4 regions of the Cytobacillus kochii genome follow, and region 2 is predicted to be linked to each of the others. Evidence: riboswitches for the same ligand, from Rfam matches in the RefSeq annotation. Region 2 holds a riboswitch; each other region holds the start of a gene.
What was found. A riboswitch is a leader RNA that binds a small molecule or an ion and turns the genes downstream of it on or off. The one in region 2 is predicted to bind cobalamin.
Positions count from the first base shown of each region.

Region 1: linked by a shared signal. The riboswitch ahead of LG276_RS02545 (ABC transporter substrate-binding protein) and the one ahead of LG276_RS05840 (hypothetical protein) in region 2 are both predicted to bind cobalamin.
Region 3: linked by a shared signal. The riboswitch ahead of LG276_RS12115 (acyl-CoA dehydrogenase family protein) and the one ahead of LG276_RS05840 (hypothetical protein) in region 2 are both predicted to bind cobalamin.
Region 4: linked by a shared signal. The riboswitch ahead of LG276_RS13850 (ribonucleoside-diphosphate reductase subunit alpha) and the one ahead of LG276_RS05840 (hypothetical protein) in region 2 are both predicted to bind cobalamin.

Region 1 is NZ_CP085254.1:460,563-464,783, reverse strand. It holds gene LG276_RS02555 (heme ABC transporter ATP-binding protein) at 1-736, opposite strand, end outside; gene LG276_RS02550 (iron ABC transporter permease) at 744-1,802, opposite strand; gene LG276_RS02545 (ABC transporter substrate-binding protein) at 1,768-2,730, opposite strand; cobalamin riboswitch at 2,837-3,017, opposite strand; gene LG276_RS02540 (hypothetical protein) at 3,071-3,850, opposite strand.
Region 2 is NZ_CP085254.1:1,075,303-1,079,523, reverse strand. It holds gene prpD (2-methylcitrate dehydratase) at 1-74, opposite strand, end outside; gene mmgD (citrate synthase) at 91-1,212, opposite strand; gene LG276_RS05840 (hypothetical protein) at 1,157-1,432, opposite strand; cobalamin riboswitch at 1,595-1,798, opposite strand; gene LG276_RS05835 (MarR family winged helix-turn-helix transcriptional regulator) at 2,120-2,470, shown strand; gene LG276_RS05830 (MFS transporter) at 2,488-3,699, shown strand; gene LG276_RS05825 (hypothetical protein) at 3,759-3,944, opposite strand; gene LG276_RS05820 (aminoglycoside phosphotransferase family protein) at 4,034-4,221, shown strand, end outside.
Region 3 is NZ_CP085254.1:2,332,604-2,336,824, forward strand. It holds gene LG276_RS12110 (NAD(P)-dependent oxidoreductase) at 1-648, opposite strand, end outside; gene LG276_RS12115 (acyl-CoA dehydrogenase family protein) at 663-2,330, opposite strand; cobalamin riboswitch at 2,531-2,716, opposite strand; gene LG276_RS12120 (YhgE/Pip domain-containing protein) at 3,002-4,221, opposite strand, start outside.
Region 4 is NZ_CP085254.1:2,708,483-2,712,703, reverse strand. It holds gene LG276_RS13855 (heavy metal translocating P-type ATPase) at 1-1,839, shown strand, start outside; cobalamin riboswitch at 2,369-2,549, shown strand; gene LG276_RS13850 (ribonucleoside-diphosphate reductase subunit alpha) at 2,714-4,221, shown strand, end outside.

The sequences.
Region 1 (4,221 bases), 610 kb from region 2:
GGTGTCCGTGCTTCTTCACTTCAGTCTCATAGACTTCTATAATACGTGCTTCTTGCAATACTTCATTAGGTTTATCATTAGAGACTATTTTTCCATCATTTAATAAAACGATTTGATCACAATATAAACCGGCTAAATTTAAATCGTGAAAAATGGATAGGACCGTTAAACCCTTTTTCTCAGTCCACTCTTTTAACATATCTAGCAATTCTTTTTGATAAGATAAGTCTAAATGATTGGTTGGCTCATCAAGTAATAATATTTCTGGTTCTTGTGCGAGACTTTGTGCCAAAAACACACGTTGTCTCTCTCCACCTGATAGCTCAGTTATATTTTTATGTGCAAAATGCTGTACACCTGTTTGTTTCATCGATTGTTGCACAACTTCTTCATCATCTTCAGACCATGTTTGGAACCAACCACTTTGATGAGCATAGCGGCCAAGCGATACAATTTCCTTTACTGTATAAGAAAAACTATGTTCGGCATGTTGAGGTAGGACAGCAACGATTTTCGCTATTTCCTTCGTGTTATAATTTTGTACTGGTTGATCTTTTAAATAAACTTCACCAGATGTGACCGGTATAAGACCACTTAGCATCTTTAAAACCGTCGATTTGCCGCTCCCATTCGGTCCAAGTATGCCAAATAACTGTCCTTTCTCTACTTCAAAGGAAACATCATGAATGACCTGCTTGCCTCCATAACCACCGTTAATTTGTCGTAAGCTATACATCATCACATTATCCTCTGCCTTCCGCTCTTCTTTTAATTAGAATGATAGCAAAAACTGGTGCACCAATTAACGCAGTAATGACACCAATAGGTAACTCAGTAGGTGAAATGATTGTTCTTGCAAATAAATCAGCAAGTATTAAAAACCCAGCACCTGTCATCATCGATAAAGGAAGCAAGTGTCTATGGTCTGGTCCCCATAGCAATCTGGTTAGATGCGGAATGACTAAGCCGACAAATCCGATTGTACCTGACACTGCTACAGCGGCACCTGTTAAAATCGATCCGGCAATTAAGACCATCATCTTACGTTTCTGTACATTTACCCCGATATGACGAGCTCTTTCTTCGCCGAATGACATCGCATTTAATTCCTTGCTATTGGCAATGAGCATCGCAGACCCAATGATAAAGAAAGGAAGGATGATTTGAACATAGTCCCAACCTCTCATCGATACGCTTCCTAACAACCACCCAATAATCTGTCTCAGTTCATCCCCCGTTAAAGCAATCATTAAGGAAATAAATGCACCTAGAAAAGAACTGAAGATAATACCGGTTAAAATGATTGTCTCTACTCTCATGCCACGATCAATTTGTCGCGCAAAGAAAAGGACAACAATTATCGTTAGAAAAGCTGTTGTAATACTAAATAACGGTAAAGTAAAGGTGCCTACAAACGGAATGGATAAACCGAGAAAGATCGTTAATACAGCACCAACAGAAGCTCCTGAAGACACCCCCAATGTATAAGGGTCAGCTAAAGGGTTCCTTAATAAACCTTGAAAGGCAGCACCTGCAATTGCAAGTGATGCCCCGACAAAGCCCGCCAATACTACTCTAGGCAAGCGAATATTCATAACAATATTACTATGCATTGGATTAACATCATTACTTATCGGTAAACGTAAGATTTCCGCTCCAATGATATTGAATATATCTAACGGTAGCACTGAAACAGTGCCTATAGAAATCCCCATCATCATTGCTACACATAAGAAAACGAACGCACAGAGATAAGCAACACCTCTATTATTTAAATACTTCTGGGTAAATCGCTTTTGCAAGCTCCTCTACTCCTTCTACAAGTCTAGGACCTGTACGAGTTACCTTATCAGAGTGCACATCATAGACTTGCTTCTCTTTAACGGCTGTTACATCTTGCCAACCTTCTCGGCTTAAAAGGGTTTCTACCGCATTTTCCGTATAATACCCGTATGTAGTGATAATCACATCAGGATTCTTTTCGATGACAGCTTCCTCGTCAATTTGTGGCCAACCTTCTTCTTCAATTACATTTTCCGCTTGGATCAAATTGAGCATATCATCAATAAATGTTTTTTGACCGGCAGTATATAAAGAAGGAGCTGCAGAGATTTCAACAAAGACAGATTTTTTCTCTTCAACAGACTTTGCTTTTTCTTCGATTTCTGCCAAACGGGTTTTCATTCCCTCAACTGTTTGACTTGCTTCTTCTGTTGCTCCTGTTGCTTTACCAATCATTTCAATGGAGTCATATACTTCTTCAAAATTTTGTGCATCATTGACAATAAGAACAGGAATACCAGCATCTCTTAATTGATCTAAGCCTTCAGTACTATTATGTGCTCCTGAATTATGTGCTAATACAACATCTGGATTTAAAGCAATAATTGCTTCTACATTAAATTCTTGTCCACCGATCTTTTCAATATCAGCCACTTCTTCTGGATAATTATCAAAATCAGATACACCGACTACCTTCTCACCTAACCCTAATTCGAAAGCGATTTCAGTATTACTCGGGATTAACGAAACAATCGCTTCTGGTTCCTCTTCAATCACCACTTCTTGATCCGCAGCATCCGTTATTGTTACAGGAAAAGCGCTAGTTTCAGTACTCTCTTCAACCTTCTCTTCTCCATCTTTCTTCGGCTCAGCTGTGTCATTCCCACATCCAGCAAGAATACCTGCTGATAGTAAAATCGAGACTAAAAATAAATACCATTTCTTCATGATTGACCCTCCTTAAAATATAAAACATCCCCAGTAGTAGGAGATGTTTGGAAGGAATAATCACGACAAAGAAGCCTTACCAAACACCCCCTATCCTCGTAGGTTACAGTGTTTATGGAAGATAGGCAGGTTTCCTGGCTTATGGTTTATAATCAAAGGCTCCTCCTATAGAACATATATAGCAGTTGTCTTTGTTTATTAACCAGTTACAGTGGCGGGACCGCATTGGTTTTACACCAATTTCCCCTATTAAGTCAAAAATTGACACCTATTTCCTTAAATCTACAATTTTCTGTCGATTTTATTATACCTTATCATATTTTGTGGTGCATTATTATTTTTATGAATCAGTTACTTGCCATTCTTTCAGTTTTTTATCAAAAACCAATCTCGCGTCTGGCGTGGCTTCCTTCCTCATTGCTTCGAACTCATCATACATATCATCCATATTAGCGAAATCTCCAACTGTCCAGAGCGGTATATTAATTTTTGTACGTGTCTGCTCACTCTGTTCAAAAGAAATCACCAGGCCTTCCTTCATTAAATTTCTTAATGCCCTTAACGCGCCTTCTGGAACTTGTGGATATGTTTTTTTCTTTTTTAGGCCTAATAAAGATTTTTCTACTTTTAAATGCTCCATCTTCATAGCAGCAACGTCGCCAAGCATTTTGTAAAAGTCCTGCCAGTCTCGGTAATAGACCTTATTTAACCAACCATCATCATGCGCTAAATAACAATAACGATTGCTTAAATGGTTATAGAAAGGTTTCTTTAAATGCTCCTTTACATGACTAAGATATAGGAGCTCAGCAATTGCTTGAGCGGGCAATTCATTTAACGATTCTTCCTCCTCGAAATCTATCCAGCAAAAATCACCATAACTATAAACATCTTCGTTTATGAGTGCTGGCAGGTCTTCATGAGCCACCCAATCAAACATGGTATGTACATTCAGTTCCCCATTATCATACTGGTGCTTCACTAATAGAAGATGCCCAGTCCTGTTCTGTAATGATTGCATAAACTCAGAAAATTCAATTCCATAAGAAATAACGGACTGGTCCTTTTCGTTTAATAAGATATAGATGAGATCTCGAACACTATGATTTTTCTTTCGCAATTTAGAAACCTCCGAACTGAAAATAGAAAGACGAAGAGCAAATTCAATAGTACCACCTTAGTTATTACCCTCATACCACACACTATTTCGTTTTACTGCAATAATTTATACTAACTACATGTCAATCATAAACAACCGATACAATGCTTCATTTCATCCATTTCATTTTAGCAAAGATAAGGAAATACGATTATTAAAAAAACATTACAAAATAACTATTTCAATTCCTGAATTTTGTTCATACCCTAAAAAAGCCTTTTTGTATCAAACCAATGATAACATTCCACTTCTAACACATACTATGAAAATAACTAATGGATTAGCATACAATCTTAACTTTTAAACCATATATTACTTAAAAAAAATCATGA
Region 2 (4,221 bases):
TCATAATCCAATACATAATCAGCAATTTCCGTTAAAATAACATCGGTTTCAACCTTTTCATTCGTTTTCAGCATTTACTCGTACTCCTCCTCAATTTGGTAAGGTATGACGTGCACCTGAATAAATGACCCGCGGTCTAAATAAGCGGTTGTTTTCATGCTGTTCAATGACATGGGCACATAAACCAACCGTTCTTGCACTAAAGAAAATCGGTGTGTAAAGTGGGATAGGAATTCCTAACATGCCATAAACCGGTGCGGCATAATAATCTAAATTAGGGTATAGTCCTTTCTCTAGCTCCATGATTCTTTCTCCTGCTTCACATTTTCGAAGCAACGAATCATCTCCATGTTGTATGGATAACTCCTGTAGAGCTTCCTTCATCATTAATGCTCTTGGGTCCATTTTTTTCATATAAACTCTATGACCAAAGCCCATAATCTTTTCTTTTTTAAATAGTTTTTTATAGAAGAGGCCTTCCAAGCCAGCGACACTTTCCGCTTCATTCAACATGTACATAACCGCTTCATTCGCACCGCCATGCAAGCTACCTTTTAAACTTGCAACTGCACCCGTTAACGCTCCAAATAGATCGGATTGTGTAGAAGCAATTACTCTTGCTGTAAATGTTGAGTTTGGCATTTCATGTTCACTATATAAAAGTAATGACTGGTCAAATACTCTTTCTTCTAAATCGGAAGGTACTCTACCAGTTAACATATAGAAAAAGTTGGCACTATACGATAGGGATTTATCCGGTTCAATTCTCTCCAGACCTTGTAATATACGATAACTGTTAGCTACAATTGTCGGAACTCCTCCAAGTAGGCGATAAGCTCTTTCTTTATTTGCTTGCTTCGACCTATCTTCTAAGGTCGTATCATATCCAGCCAAGCTCGAGATGCCAGTGCGGAGCCCATCCATTGGATGTGTTCCTTTTGGCAAATGAGTAAAAACCTCCATGACGGCCGTCGGTATTTCATAATAGGACTTTAACGTATTAGCTAATGAAGTTTTTTCCTCGTCTGTTGGTAATTGATCTTCTAGAAGTAAATGGATAATATCTAAATAGCTTTTCGTTTTTGAAAGTTGAATTAAGTCATAACCTTTTATGACAATCTCTCCATGAACAGTATCTAAAAATGAGATGCCGGTCTCAGAAGCTATGATTCCCTCTAACCCTGGTATATACTTCTCCTCCATGCTCACAATCATTTTCCTCCCATCCAATTACATCATGCCTGACAATGCTGTAAGCCCTTTCAGCATTCCTTAAATATATTTGGATCTTCTCTTCTTCTACAGAGAGTGTTCGGATGTCTTCTTTATACTGATCTAATACTTTTCTTAAACTATAACTCTCAGCAGAATAGCTGTTCATCATGATCGTTGATTTCATTATGTTCACATAATAAGGAACGGTTCCAAACAAAGCTTTTTCCTCCGTTCTTGCTCACCTTTTTACCATATCAATCCATTAAAAAAACAACTTCTAGAAAGAAGTTGTTAAGTTCAAACGAATACTAAAATAAACATGCGACTTTGGCATGTATTCATTACCCGTACTTAACACCTCCTATATCCACGTAGGAATTGATGTTTACACTAAACAGGCAGGTCTCCTGGCTTATGGTCAACATGATACGAAACCTTCCCATCTCCAATTTTAGGAAACAGTGGTATCTTTCATATCACTCGCAAATACAGTTGCGGGACAGCGACGGAATCCAACCGTACTTCCCTTTTAAGTAAATAGACAAGCTAGCATTCTATTTACACCTATTTTTGAAAATATTAAGTTGTTCTATTTAAATATATCAATATTTTAGAAAATTGACAATTATTTTCTTAATCGCACTACTTTTCACTTTAAAATTAACACTTTTTATTATAACAATTTAAATGTCGCCTACAAACATATCTTAAAAGAAATACAATTTTAACATAACATTTACCATTTTACAGAAAAAAAGCTATCGCCCATAGACAGACAAGACGGCTTTTTGTTATAGTATATTAGTTACCATTGATAACTATTTTAAATGAGGTGAACATTATTATTGCTAGCCAAAGGTTCTTTCATCACTTTATGATGCTTTATCGCCCTTTTGAGAATAGATTGAACAGCTTATTAACGAAACATCAATTACAACGGGCACAGTGGACAATCCTCTATTATCTCTACCATTTTGGTCCAACAACTTTAGTAGAGATTGCTGCGTATCAAGGTGTTGAAAAGCCAACAGTCACGAGGACAATAAATCAGCTTGAGGAATATGGATATGTAGAAAAAATCCCAAGCATGGATAAACGTGAAAAGAAAATGAAAATAACGAACGAAGGTGAGCGTATATACAAAAAAATCCGCATTCCGATTGATCAGTTCGAAATGGAAATATTAGAGGGAATCACACCTGAAGAACAAGAAGAATGTATTCGTATTTTTGATAGTATTAAAAGTAATTTGTAAGGAGGAAGAAAAAGAAAATGAGTTCAACAAAAGAAAAATTATGGACCAAGGACTTTATCACCGTTTCTTCCGTAAACTTTTTTCTAACATTAGTGTTTTATTTATTAATGGTTACGATTGCCGTGTATGCCGTTGAAGCACATCATGCAACCGCCAGCCAAGCTGGCTTAGTTACTGGCATATTTATTATAGGAACATTGGTAGGAAGATTGTTTATAGGTAAATATATTGATCGTATTGGACGGAAGAAGACTTTAATCATTGGCTTACTATTATTTAGTTTATCAACAAGTCTTTATTTTATTGAAATTGATGTCAATTTCTTACTTATTACCCGCTTTATCCACGGTTTAACATTAGGGATGGCAAGTACAGCAAGTGGTACAATTGTCGCTTCAGTTATTCCGCAAACAAGGAAAGGTGAAGGAATCGGCTATTTTAGTATGAGTAATACTTTAGCTACAGCAATAGGACCTTTTATCGGTATGTTAATGAGTCAATACACAACTTTTCATACGATTTTCATTTTTTGTTTGATTCTTGGTATTATTGGCCTACTTATCGGGTTAACGGTGAATGTGAAAGAGTTAACTGAAGATCAGAAAGCTCAATTTCACTCATCTGGTTTTCAATTATCTAGCTTTATTGAACCAAAGGCACTTCCAATTGCACTCGTCACATTAACAGTCGCATTTTGTTATTCAAGCGTCTTGTCTTTTATTAACTTTTATGCAATTGAAAAGGACTTAGTAAGTGCTGCTAGCTTTTTCTTCTTTGTCTATGCCATTGCTGTCTTACTATCCCGTCCTTTCACTGGTAGGTTAATGGACAGCAAAGGGGCAAATTATGTGATGTATCCAGCGTTCATTTTATTTGGCGTAGGTCTATTTTTACTTAGTAATTCAGCAAATGGTGTTATGCTATTAGTGGCGGGGGCTTTGATTGGCTTAGGCTTTGGTAATATGCAGTCTTGTACACAAGCGATTGCGGTCAAATTAACGCCACCCCATCGCATGGGGCTAGCTACTTCTACCTTCTTTATCTTTCTCGATGGTGGTTTAGGTTTTGGACCCTATTTATTAGGTTTACTGATTCCTATTACAGGCTACAGTATGTTATACATTTACATGGGGATTGTGTCGATTGCTTCAATTATTCTTTACTTTTTAGTTTATGGACGAATCGAACACAATGGGAGTAAACAAGCACATCAAACAGCATCAATGTAAAATAAGGTATGCTATAATTAAAGAAGAGACTCCAAGTAATGGAAGTCTCTTCTTTCTAATTAAAATGGTTTATTCGGTTCATATGTCGGTTGTTGATTCTTCACTTCATATTCATAACTTTTCTCCATTGCGGCTTGTACTTCTTCTGACTGTTCTAATTCTGTATCCATTTGATTGTATTGTTGAGCTTCATTTTGAGCAGCAATAATTTTCTCATCCACTTGATTATCATACTTTTTTTCCATTGCATTCACTCCCCTTTTATAAGATGTCTCGCCTATTTTCCCCCTCAAAAAAACGATTTATACAAAATAATAAAAAAGGAGACTGTTCCATGAAGGAATTAATTAAAAACCATCTCCCGCATCTTCAGGAAATACAGATTGAAAGCAATCATTCTGGTTGGGATCATCATATCTATATTGTCAATCAAACATATGTCATCCGAATACCAAAAACCAAACAAGTATTAGTGAAAATAAAAAAGGAAATAAAGCTAATTCACCAGCTCACATATCTTTC
Region 3 (4,221 bases), 1.3 Mb from region 2:
CCGACTTTGGCCGTAGCTCACATTCAACATCTCAAATAATTGTGCTAAATTAATGTTGCTTTTTTCTGCCAGATTTAAGGCTTCGCTTACACCAGCAGTATAAAAACCGATAAGTAAGTTATTGATTAATTTGACTGCAGTTCCGCTTTCAATTCGTTCATTCACATGAAAAATATTCTCTCCAAGAATATTTAACAATGGTTGGGATTGCTCGAAAGCTTGTTTAGGACCACCGACCATAATGGTTAAAGTACGATTTTCAGCACCGATTACACCCCCACTGACAGGAGCAGCAAGAAAATGAATGCTCTTCTTTTTTGCTTCTTCTGCTAATTTTTGATTCAAGCTAGGAGCAACCGTACTTGTATCAATCAGGACAATGCCTTCACGTCCTTTTGTAATCAATCCTTCCTCACCTAAATAGATTTCTTCCACCGCTTTCATTGAAGGTAAGCTTGTGAAAATAAAATTTACTTGCTTTATGATATTATTGATAGATAATCCAATCACACCTCCCGACCTTAGCAATGCCGCTTCAGCATCTTTGTTGAGGTCGACGCCGTACACTTCATTGCCTTCTGATAATAAGCTTTGCGCCATCGGTAAACCCATATTCCCTAATCCAATAAAACCGATTTTCTCACCCATCATTTAAGCTCCCTTCATTTCAGTAATTTTGGTTGATCAATAAGTATTTGTGCTAATTGCCTTTTTTTCAATAACAGATTGCTGTAGAGTGGGATTTGGTAATTTTCAATGTTTGCGAATGCAACGAATCGTTCTTTTTCATCAAGTATCGCTGCTGAAATCAGGCTAATCGTTTGTTGTTTCAAATATTGAAAGCATTGTTCGCATATAATATCAGTCGCTAAATCTTTCCACTTTTGATTTTGTTTTCGATGTTGCAGTTTTGATGTCCGCATATAAGTCGATTCCATTGTGTATAGTTCTGTGATGATATTAGCTAAAAGACGTGCATACTGCTGTTCCCTATTTATATCAATTTTTGCATTTGAAACCGCTTCCAAAGACAGCGATAACAGTTCTTTTCCTAACTCAATAAATTGGCTGTTTCTATCTTGGTGTAATGGTGTAGGGGTATTGATTGTGATATCTTTAGATGAGTGTTTGTGAAGTAAGTTTTTTGCTATGGTTAAGCGATTGATTTCGTTTGTTCCTTCAAAGATACGACTGATTCGAGCATCCCTATATAGTCGCTCAACATCGTAATCTCTCATATAACCGTATCCACCGTGAATTTGAACGGCCTCATCTGTTACATGCCCAAGCATTTCAGAGCATCGTACTTTGTTTATGGCACATTCCATTGCGAATGCTTTTAAAGAGGTGATTCCTTCATCTGTTGGAGCTTGATCAATCATATCTGCTGTGCGATAAGCGGCACTTTCACTTGCATAAATAGATGTCACCATTTCAGCTAATTTTTCTTGTATCAACGTAAATTCAACCAGCGCTCTATCAAATTGTTGTCTCTCTTTCGCATAGCTAAGAGAAAAGTTGAAGGCTTGTTTAGCTGTGCCAATATTCGAGAAAGCTAGCTTCAATCTAGCAAGATTTAATATATTCATGGCAACTTGATGACCTTTTCCTTTTTCTCCTAGTATATTAGCGGATGGCACAACGACATCTTCCAATATAAGAGTAGCTGTTGATGATCCATGAATACCCATCTTTTCTTCTTCTGCACCAATAGATACGCCTGCTATGTCTCTTTCAACAATAAAAGCAGTCATCCCGTCATTTGTTTGGCAAAACACAACAAACACATTTGCTATGTGAGCATTGGTAATCCATTGTTTTTCCCCAATTATTATCCAACTATCACTCTTGCTGTTGTAAATAGCTCTTGTTTTCGGTGAAAGTGCGTCCGATCCAGCTCCTGCTTCCGTTAAGGCATAAGCACCAATCCAATCCCCGGAGATGAGTTGTGGTAAATACTTTTGTTTTTGTGCTTCTGAACCAAAATAAACATACGGTAATGTGCCAACACCTACATGAATATTATACGAAACACTAAAAGCCCCACCGTATCCTATCTTTTCAGCTATAAGCCCGGATAATTTTTTACCAAGTGCAAACCCGCCATAATCCTCAGGTACATCAATAGCTAGTAGACCTAGTTCCCCTGATTTTTGAAACAGATTCTTAGCCACTTCATAGTTCTTTTTTTCTAATGAATCTATTTGGGGCAACACTTCATTCTTAATAAATAATTCTGCCGTTTGTGCAATGAGTTGTTCCTCTTCAAGAAAATCTTCAGGAGAAAAAATATCTCCCTTTTCTTCTAGTGTTTTTTTTAGCTTCGCCATCGTGCACTCCCTTTACATCTTTCTATCTCCTTTGATTGAGCGCTTGCTCAAATCAGTAGCAAGAAGCAAACCACCTTCAAACAAAAAACAACTCCTGTTAAAAGAAGTTGTTAAGTAACGAGTGGACAAACAAATAAACATGTGTTGAGTAATATACATGTTCTTCTATCCGCACTTAACACCCCCTATCCGCGTAGGTAATGATGTTGGCTAAAACAGGCAGGTCTCCTGGCTTATGGTCGTGGCGGATTTGTTCCTTCCCTATTCAATAATGAATAAGTGGTTATGTACAATCCGCTCGCAAATACAGTTGCGGGACAGCACCGGAGTCTAACCGGTTTCCCTTTTAAGCTTGATGAACAAGCACCTGTTTATTTAGCTTATTTAGTTTTCACACTAACAATATATCAATTTTTCGGAAAATTTACAATTTATTTTTTAGAATATGTATTCTCAGCTTAAAATGATGAAAAAGTTAGGCTCTTTATCATTTTTCTTCCAACCACAATATAAGCTAGAGTCATTGATTAAATCCACTCCTACAACCCGAGTAGAAGAAAGCCTAATTCTTCATTTTGACCGATCGTTTGATGTAACATGAAAGGTTTATATAAATTTACCACCAAAAAGAGAAACACGCCTCCTAGATTGCAGTGGCGTGTTTTTCAAGTTTACTTAAATAAGTTAAGAAGTTTCTCGAAGAATCCTACTTTATCTTTTGTTTCTTTTACATCTTCTTTGTTATCTTTTATTTTAATCTTATCTGTTTGGATGACAAATTGGACTAGTTCCAACTTTTCATTATTTTTATCTGATACAAAAGAAATTGGCTCATAATCAGATTTATCATATTGCGATATCATTTCATCCACTTCTTTTGTCACCTCATCAGGAATGTCTTTAGTTGCATCATGTAATTGTCCAGTTCCATTATGAAGCGAGCCAGCTCCTTTGGTTAGTTGCTCAGCTCCAGATAGAGAACCGCTAATTCCTTCATGGATGTCACTATATGATGTACTTAATTCAGAAACACCGCCTGTATAAGCAAGTAACCCTTGGTGGAATTGATTATAGTTAGATACCATTTCTTCAACACCAGATGTCAATTGTTTTAACCCTTCATCAATGTCAATTTGAAGAATAGATTCGTCTATATTAGATGATATTGCACGAAGGTTACCTGCTGCTTCTCTCATTGATTGACTAAAGGTTGATAGCGGTTCAACCATGTCTGTAAGGTTATCTTTGGCTAGTAGTAGAACTTCTTGAGCAGCTTTTGTCCCTCTATAGGTTTCTACCAATTGATCAATTACCTCTTTATCCGCATTACTTTCATATAATTTATTTATCTCTTTATCTGAAATTTGGTTATCTGGTATCTGCTCCAGAGCACGATTGATTTGTGTTTTTACCTCATTATAATTAACAACTACTTGGTCTACATCATTTGCTGCTTGTTCTAGATTATCCGCTACCTCAGGCAGATCGATTGTTACATTCTCGAGTTCCCCAATACCACTTACGCCACTGGCTTGTTTCATCTCATCTTTAATCAAAGATAAAGTATTATTTATTTGTGCTGATCCTTCTGTTAATTGGTTACCAGACTGACTTAATTCATTTAGTCCTTTTTTATATTGTGCAGACCCACCCTCTAAAGACCGTAAGCCTGATGATAGTTCATTCATTCCTATTGCTAAGTCTCCGACACCATGATGAAGGTCACCAATTGCCTCAGTTAATGAGTGAAACTCACTCGTCAATTCTTCAGTATCTGGGCTATCAATGGCAAGTGAAGCAGGTAAAGCAGATATTTGCACACCTTCTGTTTCAAAATGATTTGTTTCTGCCTCAATCGTAAATACTTCTTCCTGCTCCGGCATAACGGTAA
Region 4 (4,221 bases), 1.6 Mb from region 2:
TTAATGAACCCTTGGATACAGTTAATTTTGGCGACACCTGTACAATTTATTATCGGTTGGCAATTTTATACTGGTGCATATAAATCATTGAAATCTGGTAGCGCGAATATGGATGTACTTGTTGTATTAGGTACTTCTGCAGCTTACTTTTATAGTTTGTTTCTAACATTACAATCGATGAATGCAACATATGGTCATCATGTTGAGCTCTATTATGAAACGAGTGCGATTATTATTACCCTTATTTTGTTAGGGAAATTATTTGAAGCACGTGCAAAAGGAAGATCATCAGAAGCAATAAAGAAATTAATGAATTTAAAGGCTAAAAAAGCCGTTGTAGTAAAAGAAGGGAAGGAAACGATTGTCCCAGTTGAGCAAGTTATGCAAGGCGATAAGGTTATCATTAAGCCTGGTGAAAGAATTCCTGTAGATGCAGTAATCATTGAAGGACATTCAGCTGTTGACGAATCAATGTTAACAGGAGAAAGTGTGCCAGTTGATAAGAAAGCTGGTGATGAAGTAATTGGAGCAACTGTAAACAAAAATGGCCATTTAACCGTTGAAGCAACAAAGGTTGGAAAAGATTCAGCGCTGGCGCAAATTATTAAAGTAGTCGAGCAAGCACAAGGTTCGAAAGCACCTATTCAGCGGTTAGCCGATAAGATTTCGGGCATCTTTGTTCCCATTGTGGTAGCTATTGCCCTTGTTACCTTCTTTATATGGTTTCTTTTCTTGCAACCGGGTGATGTAGCTAGTGCGTTAGAAAAAATGATTGCTGTGCTCGTTATTGCTTGTCCTTGTGCACTAGGATTAGCGACACCTACTTCAATTATGGCAGGGTCTGGCCGTTCAGCAGAGATGGGTGTTCTATTTAAAGGTGGAGAGCATCTCGAGATGACACATGAAATTACAACTGTTGTGGTTGATAAAACAGGTACTGTTACAAATGGTCAGCCTGTATTAACCGATATCATAGTCGAGCCTGGAACAAATGAGGCCCATTTTCTTTCCATTGTTGCTGCGAGTGAGAAGTCATCTGAACACCCTCTTGCTGAAGCCATTGTGAAAGGGTTAGAGGAGAAAAATATAGAAAAAATAAAAAGTGAATATTTCGAAGCGCTACCAGGTTATGGTATCTCTGCGAAAGTTACAGGAAAAGATGTACTGATTGGTACAGTTAGATTAATGGAAGAGAATGGGATAGACTCCTCTTGGTTCTCGAAACAAATGAAAGAATTAGAAGGTGAAGGAAAAACAGCAATGCTTGTGGCTATTAACGGTAGAGCAAAAGGCCTTCTTGCTGTAGCTGACACGATAAAAGATTCATCAAACGAAGCGATTCAAAGGCTACATGATATGGGGTTAGAAGTTATTATGATGACTGGAGATAACCAGTTAACCGCACAAGCTATTGCTAAAGAAGTAGGTATATCAAAAGTCATTGCAGAAGTCTTACCAGAAACGAAGGCAGAAGAAGTAAGAAAGCTGCAAAGTCTAGGGAAAAAGGTAGCGATGGTAGGAGATGGTATTAACGACGCCCCAGCATTAGCAACTGCCGATATCGGCATGGCTATTGGTACAGGAACAGATATTGCCATGGAAGCAGGAGACATTACACTTATGCGTGGTGATCTAAATAGTATTGCCGATGCAATCATGATGAGTAAAAAAACCATTCGTAATATTAAACAGAATCTTTTTTGGGCGTTTGGTTATAATACAATCGGTATTCCTATTGCAGCTGCGGGTTTCTTAGCACCATGGTTAGCAGGTGCTGCGATGGCGTTTAGCTCTGTGTCCGTTGTATTAAATGCACTTCGTTTGCAACGTGTAAGATAAAGATGACAAGTTACGTATGAATTTCTATAAAACATTCTATCAAAAAACTGATTGAGAAAAACAAGCTAATTAAATAGTTAGTTTGTTTTTCTCTTTTTATAGAAGGTATGTAGGAGATGGATAAAAAAATTTGTCCCTTGAGGTAAATTATTTTCTTTTTAATATGGCATATACTTATATAGATTTTTTGACCCACAACTTTACCACCATTGAATTTATTTCAATACTTCTGCGATTTTTTAATTTATTTACCAAAAAATTATTACTTTTCTGGTTTAAGCTTACTCGTTTGAAGGTAAAAAAGTAGAGTTGGTCAGCTTGAACAATTTTTAATGGATTTCAAGACTTTTTTACACAAATAAGAAATGCTATTATTTATTATGGTCTCAAATTTACCGCTAAAAGAACGAAACGTATATTTTAAATTTAGATAAAAGAAATAAATTGTATTCTATGAAATGATGTGATATGATTACTCATACAATCTCAGATACAATATATAGTTATTTTTTTACTTCTCGACAACTACATATAGTAATTGGTTGAAGGAGTCCAAATGGACTTAAAATGGGAATCCGGATAAGCCGGAGCTGTACCCGCAACTGTAAGTGTGACGAAAAGAGGAAACCACTGTTCTTTTGAAAGAATGGGAAGGCTCTTAGTAGATTGATACACAAGCCAGGATACCTGCCTTCTTAATCATAAGTTTCAATTCTTCGGGGCTTGAGAAGATGAAACGACAGTTGATGAAAAGAGTGTTATTGTACACTTGTATTTATACTGTCGTTTGATCCGCTCAAGGTGTAACTGGGGCGGTTTTTTTTATGCCTAAATTTGATAGAAATAGTTTGAAGGAGGAAGAAATTTGAAAACAATGATTGATACGACAGTCAATTTTGAACAATTATATCAACAATTCAACAACTTACCAATTAGTGCGTTAGAAAAGCGTGCGGAACAATTAAATCACTTAGAGTTAGATAGTTTCTATGATCAGTTAATACTAGAATGTCTTTCTTACATAAATGTTAATGAACCTGATTGGACATATGTGGCTGCCCATTTATATTTAAAGAAGATTTATCAACAAGCAGCGGAGAACCGAGGGTACAGTGGCCAGGCCTATGGTGATTTTCATACTTTAATTCAACAATTAAGTGATCTTGATATTTATAGTCCTATTTTATTATCTAGTTATACAAAAGAAGAAATTGATGAATTAGGCAAAGAAATTGTCCCTGAAAGAGATCAGCTCTTTACTTATCTCGGGATTAAAATGCTTACCGATCGTTATGTAGCGAAAGATCGCCAAAAGAGAATTTTTGAGTTGCCTCAAGAACGCTGGATGGTTATTGCAATGATTCTTATGCATCAAGAAGAAAAAAATCGGTTGCAATTAGTAAAAGAAGCTTACTGGGCAATGAGTAACTTATTTATGACTGTAGCTACACCAACTTTATCCAATGCAGGTAAGAACTGGGGACAACTATCTAGCTGCTTTATCGAAACAGTTGATGATAGTCTAGATTCGATTTATGACAGTAATACAGACATTGCTGCACTATCTAAAAATGGTGGTGGAATCGGCGTTTATTTAGGTAAGATTCGTAGTAGAGGTAGTATGATTAAAGGATTCAAAGGCGCTTCATCTGGTGTGCTTCCATGGATGAAACAGCTAAATAATACAGCTGTAAGTGTCGATCAACTTGGACAAAGGCAAGGAGCAATTAGCGTTTATCTAGACGTTTGGCACAAGGATATCTTTTCTTTCCTTGATGCAAAGTTAAATAATGGTGATGAAAGATTACGTACACATGATTTATTTACCGGTGTTTGTCTACCTGATTTATTCATGGAAAAAGTAGAAGAGCGTAGTAACTGGTATTTATTTGACCCACATGAAGTTCGACAAAAAATGGGCTTCTCATTAGAAGATTATTATGATGAAGAAGTTGGTGCAGGTACTTTTAGAATGAAATATCTAGAATGCGTCAATAATGAAGAGCTATCGAAGAAGGAAATTCCTGCTATCGATATTATGAAGTCTATCATGCGCAGTCAATTAGAAACGGGAACACCATTTATGTTCTATCGGGATGAAGTGAACCGTATGAATGCAAACGCACATGCTGGCATGATCTATTGCACAAATCTTTGTACTGAAATCGTTCAAAATCAAAGTGTAACAACAAGAGTAGAAGAGTATACAAAAGATGGTAAAATTGTCATCGAGAAAACACCTGGTGATTTCGTCGTATGTAACCTGTCTTCTATTAACCTTGCCAAAGCAGTGAATGAAGCAGTCATAGAACGATTGATTCCTATTCAAGTAAGAATGCTAGACAATGTAATTGATATTAATAAAATCCCTGTTATCCAAGG